2 regions of the Pseudoflavonifractor sp. HNCC25GI2 genome follow, and region 2 is predicted to be linked to the other one. Evidence: riboswitches for the same ligand, from Rfam matches in the RefSeq annotation. Region 2 holds a riboswitch; the other holds the start of a gene.
The links. A riboswitch is a leader RNA that binds a small molecule or an ion and turns the genes downstream of it on or off. The one in region 2 is predicted to bind lysine.

Region 1: another riboswitch for lysine. It lies ahead of AC3YUO_RS03040 (Na+/H+ antiporter NhaC family protein); the one in region 2 lies ahead of asd (aspartate-semialdehyde dehydrogenase).

The regions. Positions count from the first base shown of each region.
Region 1 covers NZ_JBYUOW010000002.1:91,993-95,401, reverse strand. The annotation lists gene AC3YUO_RS03045 (pyruvate kinase) at 1-83, opposite strand, end outside; gene AC3YUO_RS03040 (Na+/H+ antiporter NhaC family protein) at 204-1,928, opposite strand; lysine riboswitch at 2,049-2,222, opposite strand; gene AC3YUO_RS03035 (PaaI family thioesterase) at 2,296-2,718, opposite strand; gene AC3YUO_RS03030 (hypothetical protein) at 2,855-3,409, shown strand, end outside.
Region 2 covers NZ_JBYUOW010000004.1:261,923-265,331, forward strand. The annotation lists gene AC3YUO_RS07905 (SpoIID/LytB domain-containing protein) at 1-1,100, opposite strand, end outside; lysine riboswitch at 1,194-1,372, shown strand; gene asd (aspartate-semialdehyde dehydrogenase) at 1,549-2,634, shown strand; gene dapA (4-hydroxy-tetrahydrodipicolinate synthase) at 2,671-3,409, shown strand, end outside.

The DNA.
Region 1 (3,409 bases), on a different contig from region 2:
GCGCCGGTCATACCGGCCTGAAACAGCTGGTCCAGAACATCGCGGCTCTGGCAGCTGCCGCCCAGGGTTCCGTAAAATTCCATGGATTGGATTCCTCGTTTCTCCGTTGTTCTCTCTCATTATGGGGCCGTTTGGGCGGGGAAGTCAATAGAAAAAGCGGCGGCTTCCCATTTGGAAAGCCGCCGCAGAAAACACGATAAGACTTAAGCGCGCTGACGGTTCTTCATGACCACCAGGAAGCCCAGCATCAGCACGATGCCCACAGGCAGGGCGATGATGCCCGGCAGACCATTGATGGCCAGCAGACCGGCCAGCAGATAGCTGATGCCGGAAATTACGGCACAGGAGATGGCGTAGGGCAGCTGAGTGGACACGTGGTTCACGTGGTCACACTGAGCGCCGGCAGAGGCCATGATGGTGGTGTCGGAGATGGGGGAGCAGTGGTCGCCGCAGACGGCGCCGGCCATACAGGCGGAGATGCAGATGATGGCCAGGGGGCTGTCCATAGAGAACACGTTCTGGACAATGGGGATGAGGATGCCGAAGGTGCCCCAGCTGGTGCCGGTGGCGAAGGCCAGCAGGCAGCCAATGACAAAGACGATGACGGGCAGGAACATCTGGAGATGCTCGGCGCTGCGCACGAAGTCACGGACAAAGTACTTGGCACCCAGGGAGTCGGTCATGCTCTTCAGGGTCCAGGCGAAGGTGAGGATGAGAATGGCGGGCACCATGGCCTTGAAGCCCTCGGGGATGCAGCCCATCATCTCCTTGAAGGTCATGGACTTGCGCAGGAAGTAGTAGATCAGAGCAAAGAGCAGGCCGAAGGCGGAGCCCAGCATCAGGCCCACAGAGGCGTCGGAGTTGGAGAAGGCCTCCACGAAGCTGGCGCCGGAGAAGAAGCCGCCGGAGTAAATCATGCCGGTGACGCAGCAGACAACCAGCACCACGATGGGCAGCACCAGGTCGATGACCTTGCCCTTGTCCTCCACAATCTCCTCGTCCATCATGGCGTAGGGGTTGGAGCCGGAGAAGAGGTCGCCCTTTTCAATGGCGTTGCGCTCAAACTTGGCCATGGGGCCGAAGTCCACCTTCAGGAACACCAGGCCCAGCATCATGATGACGGTGAGCAGAGCGTAGAAGTTGTAGGGGATGGCGCGGATGAAGAGGTTCAGGCCCTGGCCCTCCTCCGCAAAGCTGGCCACAGCGGCGGCCCAGGAGGAGACGGGGGCGATGATGCACACGGGAGCAGCGGTGGCGTCGATGATGTAGGCCAGCTTGGCCCGGGAAACCTGGTGCTTGTCGGTGATGGGACGCATGACAGAGCCCACGGTCAGGCAGTTGAAGTAGTCATCAATGAAGATGAGGCAGCCCAGCACAATGGAGGCCAGCTGAGCACCCGCCCGGGACTTGATGTTGGTCTTGGCCCAGCGGCCGAAGGCGGCAGAGGCACCGGCCTTGTTCATGAGGCACACCATGGTGCCCAGAATAACCAGGAAGATGAGAATGCCCACATTGTAGGCATCGGACAGAGAAGCCACAATGCCTCCGCTGAACACATGGTTCAAGGTTCCCTCGAAAGAGAAGTTGGAATAGAGCAGGCCGCCCACCAGAATGCCGATGAACAGGGAGGAGTAGACCTCCTTGGTAAGCAGGGCCAGGGCAATGGCGATGACCGGGGGCAGCAGGGCCAGAGCGGTGTTATAGAACTGGCTGGGAGATTCCACATAGCCGGTGCCTCCGCAGGCCTCGCAGGTGACGGCCTCGCCCTCGTCGCTGAGGACAATGCCCAGAGTGCCGCAGTCGGAGCACTCAATCATCTTGGTGCCGGTGGCCTCGGTGGGGTCCTCGGCAAAGGCGGTGGTAGCCAGAGCCAGCAGCAGCATCAGAATCAGGATGAAGCGTGCCGGCCAGGATCTTCTCGCTTTCATTTGTTTTCCCTCCACTTAAATCTTTGGGGCCCACACTAAGCCCCTTTTTGCGCAAACAAAAAAGCCATGGGTGCAAGCGCCCATGGCAAAAGCCGGAGGGCCCCACGTATCCCGGGGGCCTCTCTGGATAGCGCTCCACTGCATTGTGACAGTCCGGGGGATGTTTTCCCCACGGCCCAGGCCCCCGCTCACTGGCAAAACGAAAACCTTCGGCGGCAGACCCTCTCCCACGGGACGGCCTGCCAGGGCCGGGTGTCCCGCGGTACGCATGTATGCCGCGCCTCTATCCGAACAATTTAATTTTGGAAGTGCAGGTATCGTATCACGCTCCTGCATGCTTGTCAAGCCCAATTCGGGGAAATCCCCCTTATTTCCCGGTATTTTCCTCCGGAAGCATGAAAAACGTGAAGGTTCCGGTGGCAACTACCTTATTTTGGTCGTTGGTCATGGTGACCTGAACCACGGAGAGGGAGCGCCCCAGCTTCTTGGGCGTGGCCTCGCAGAAGATTTTGGAGCCGTTGGCCGGACGCAGGTACTCCAGGGTACAGCCGGCGGTCACGCAGCTGCCGCCTTTGGAGCAGGCACAGCAGCCGGCCACCGTGTCGGCCAGGGTGGTCAGAGCGCCGCCATGGACATTCCCGTGGGGATTGATGCTGTTGGGACCCACGGTCAGCTCCCCCACGGCCCGGCCCGGCGTGACATCGGTGACCAGAACGCCGTTTTCATAGGAGAACTGGTGGGGGGTATTGACGGTGCGCACAATAAAATCGCTGTGGGATTCCGGCGACATAATGGTCTCTCCTTTGGACAAAGTGGGGCCATTCTAGCACAGAATTTTCACAAAAACAAGCTGTTGGGCCATTTTTCAGCGTTTGGCATAGAATGGCGGGAGAAGAAACCAATTCGTTGTTTAAGGAGGACAGGATATGCAGCAGACACAGTCTGCCCCGCTGAGCGGGGATGTGGACCCGGAGGTGTTCCGCCGGGTATGGAGCCGGGTCATGGCGGATGAGGAGAGCAGTCCCATCGCGGTGGAGCCGGAACGGAAAACGTCCGCTTCCGCGGTGCCCGAGGCCCGGCCGCAGGAGCGGGAGGAGAGACCGGAGCCGGCGGAGACGCCTGCGCCCGGCGACGGGGAACTGCTGGAGCAGGGGCTCAGCGGGGTGAGCCGGGGGCTGGCTCTGGCCCGCGCCCTGTCCCGAAAATCCGGGGGGCGGGGCACGGCTCTGGCGGCGCTGACGGCCGACTACCGCCGGGCCGCCCGGCAGCTGGGGGCCGCCTATTTCCTGGCCACCGGGAAGCAGAAGCTCTGGGACAGCCCCACAGTTCCGGCGGGGACCGGCCTTGCCCAGGGCCTGCGGGAGCTGTACTGGTGGGAGCGGGACTGGAGCCGGCAGTGCCTCCAGGCGGCGGAGCAGGCCCAGGACGACTATGTGCAGCAGCTCTTTCAGCGTCTGTCCCAGACCGGGCAGATCCATCTG
Region 2 (3,409 bases):
TATGGGTAGGTGTTGACGGTGTCTGTGCCCCAGACATATTTGGCGTTTTCACTGGCACCTCCGAAGCTGGAGGAGTAAACTGTTTCAGCCAGAGAATTTTTGTACCACACCACCTGGCCGGCGGTTTCTTCCACCGCCTGGTCGCTGACCGCAGAGGGCCCCCAGGTTGTGCTCTTGCTGCCCGCTCCGTTGTAGACCTGGCAGTGGTCGCTGTTGCACAGGTCAAAGTCCAGACTGTTGTGGCTGTTTAAGCGGCGCAGAGCATAGGTGCGGGCGCAGGTGGCTTGGGTCTTCAGAGCCTCCAGGGGCCAGGTCCGACCCATCTCATAGGGAGCAACGCCTTTTACATAATTCTCCAAATCGATAATATTGGCTACGGTAATGTTGCCGCCGTCAATGCGCTGATAGGTAAATCCGCCCCGGTACTTGATGTCCCAGAACCAGGTGCGCACATCGGAAGCTCCGGTGACGTCAGGCATAATGCCAAGGCTCTGTGAAGCGCCTCCATCAAACTGGAAGAGAATCTGGCTGGTTCCGGTGGCTACCACATTGACGCCGTAAGAGCTGGTTCCCACAACCGTCCCGTAACCCAGAGAGGAGCAGGCGGCGGCAGCGGCTTCTTTTGTGGTGTAAGCGCCGACGCGAACCTGATAGGAACCATTGATCCAAGCAACAAAGCCGCCCAGAGACTTGGCATCGGCAGAGGCGTCCCGATAGGAGGAGTAGCTGCCGGGAACCTGGATGTGGTAGCAGCCGACCACCACGCTGCTGCCATTATCCGAGTTGGAATAGGAGCTGCGGCTGCCGCTGCTGTCAAACCAGGTGTTTTGCGTTTTGATGACGCTGACTTGCTCCACACTGGCGTCCGTGCGGGCCAGCTCCACAAAGTTCAGGTTCTTATCGAAGTATCCGAACCGGTAGCCGGCGCCGTATCCGGTGTTGTTCCACAAATTGGCGCCAATGAGTTCGCCGATCTCATTGTAGCTGGAGGAGGAGGCGAGGCCGATACGCAGCATGACCTCCCCATCGCTGTTGACCGTGGCGGCCCAGCTTGCCGGAACAGACAGGAATAGTGCAAGCAGAACAGCGACAAGTTGCATAAATCTTTTGGTCATAACGGACTCCATTTCTCTGTTTTCCATGATACGTGCTATTGACACTCACTTCCAAACATGGTAGGATAAACACAAATTCTGCAAGATAGAGGCGCGGCTACATTAGTACGCATGGTCAGGGTTCCGGTTCCCGTTTCAGCCATGCGGAAAGGGGACGCCGCCGAAGGGTTTCCTTCGCCGGAGGGAGAAGCCCTGGTCGCTTGGTTAAGAGCCTGGCGACTGTCATCAGAGTGAGCTGATGGAGCGCTGTCTGCTTTTGTGAATATTTTGCCGGCTGTCTGCGAAGAAGTATCACAGTCGACATTATAGTACAAAATCAGCCGCTTGAAAAGCCGCTGATTTATTTTTTCTCTTTTGCAGAAGACAAAAGCGGGAATAACTTATTTCCAGCCAAATCATAGCATATTATAAAGTTGATGCGGAGGTAATCGAGATGGAAAAGTATAAGGTAGGAATTATCGGCGGAACGGGCATGGTGGGCCAGCGTTTTGTCACGCTGATGGAGAATCACCCCTGGTTCCAGCTGACAGCGATTGCGGCCAGCCCCCGCTCCGCCGGCAAGACCTATGAGGAGGCTGTTTCCGGCCGTTGGGCCATGAAGACCCCCATTCCTGAGGAGGCCAAGGGTCTGGTGGTGATGAACGCCCAGGACGACGTGGAGAAGATTGCCGGTCTGGTGGACTTTGTCTTCTGCGCGGTGGATATGAAGAAGGAAGAGATTCGCGCTCTGGAGGAGAAGTACGCCAAGGCCGAGTGCCCGGTGGTTTCCAACAACTCCGCCAACCGTTGGACCGACGACGTGCCCATGGTCGTGCCCGAAATCAACCCCCAGCACCTGGAGGTCATCCCCTTCCAGCGCAAGCGTCTGGGCACCAAGCGCGGCTTCATCGCCGTCAAGTCCAACTGCTCCATCCAGTCCTACGCCCCTGTGCTGCACCCCCTGATGAAGTACGGCATTGAGAAGGTGCTGGTCTGCACCTACCAGGCCATTTCCGGCGCCGGCAAGACCTTCGAGCGCTGGCCCGAGATGGTGGATAACCTCATCCCCTACATCGGCGGGGAAGAGGAGAAGAGCGAGCAGGAGCCTCTGAAGGTTTGGGGCACCATCCAGGATGGCAAGATTGTGAAGGCCTCCAGCCCGGAGATCACCGCCCAGTGCCTGCGTGTGCCCGTGTCTGACGGCCACACCGCCGCCGCCTTCGTTACCTTCCGCAACAAGCCCACTGAGGAGCAGATCAAGGCTGATTGGGCCGCTTACAAGGGCCGTCCCCAGGAGCTGAATCTGCCCTCCGCCCCCAAGCAGTTCATCCACTATTTTGAGGAGCCCGACCGTCCCCAGGCCAAGCTGGACCGGGAGCTGGAGGGCGGCATGGCCATCTCTGTGGGCCGTCTGCGTCCTGACACCCAGTACGACTATAAGTTTGTGGGTCTGAGCCACAACACCCTGCGGGGCGCTGCCGGCGGCGCGGTTCTGCTGGCTGAGCTGCTGTGTGCCGAGGGCTATATTGACCACAAGTAATTCGGTTTGTTTGATTGAGGAAAGGGTTGTAATTGTATGAGAACTCCTGTATTTACCGGTGCCTGCCCGGCTCTGGCCACCCCTTTTGACCAGAACGGAAACATCAATTTCGACGCTTTCGGAAGACTGATTGACGCGCAGATTGCGGCGGGCGTGGACGCGGTGTGCGTCTGCGGCACCACCGGCGAATCCGCCACCATGTCCATCCGGGAGCACATCGCGGCCGTGGAATTCTGTGTCAAGCGGGTGGACCACCGGGTCAAGGTTATTGCCGGCGCGGGATCCAACGACACCTCCGCCGCCGTCTACCTGTCCCAGCACGCCCAGGACTCCGGAGCCGACGCTCTGCTCCATGTGACACCTTATTATAATAAGGCCAGCCAGAAGGGCCTCATCAAGCACTACGAGTACATTGCCGACCGGGTGGACCTGCCCATCATTCTCTACAATGTGCCCGGCCGTACCGGCGTCTCCTTCACGGCCGAGACCTACAAGGTGCTCTCCAAGAACCCCAAGATCAACGGTGTCAAGGAGGCCAGCGGCAACTTCTCTCTGCTGGCCCACACCCGTTATCTGTGCCCCGATGACTTTTACATCTGGTCGGGCAACGACGACCAGGTGGTGCCCATGATGAGCCTGGGCGCCAAGGGTGTCATCTCCGTGGTGTCCAACATCGCCCCCGAGGTGATGGTGAAGATGAGCCATCTGTGCCTGGAGGGCAACTTCCAGGAGGCGGCCAAGCTGCAGATCCAGTATATGGACCTCATTGATGCCC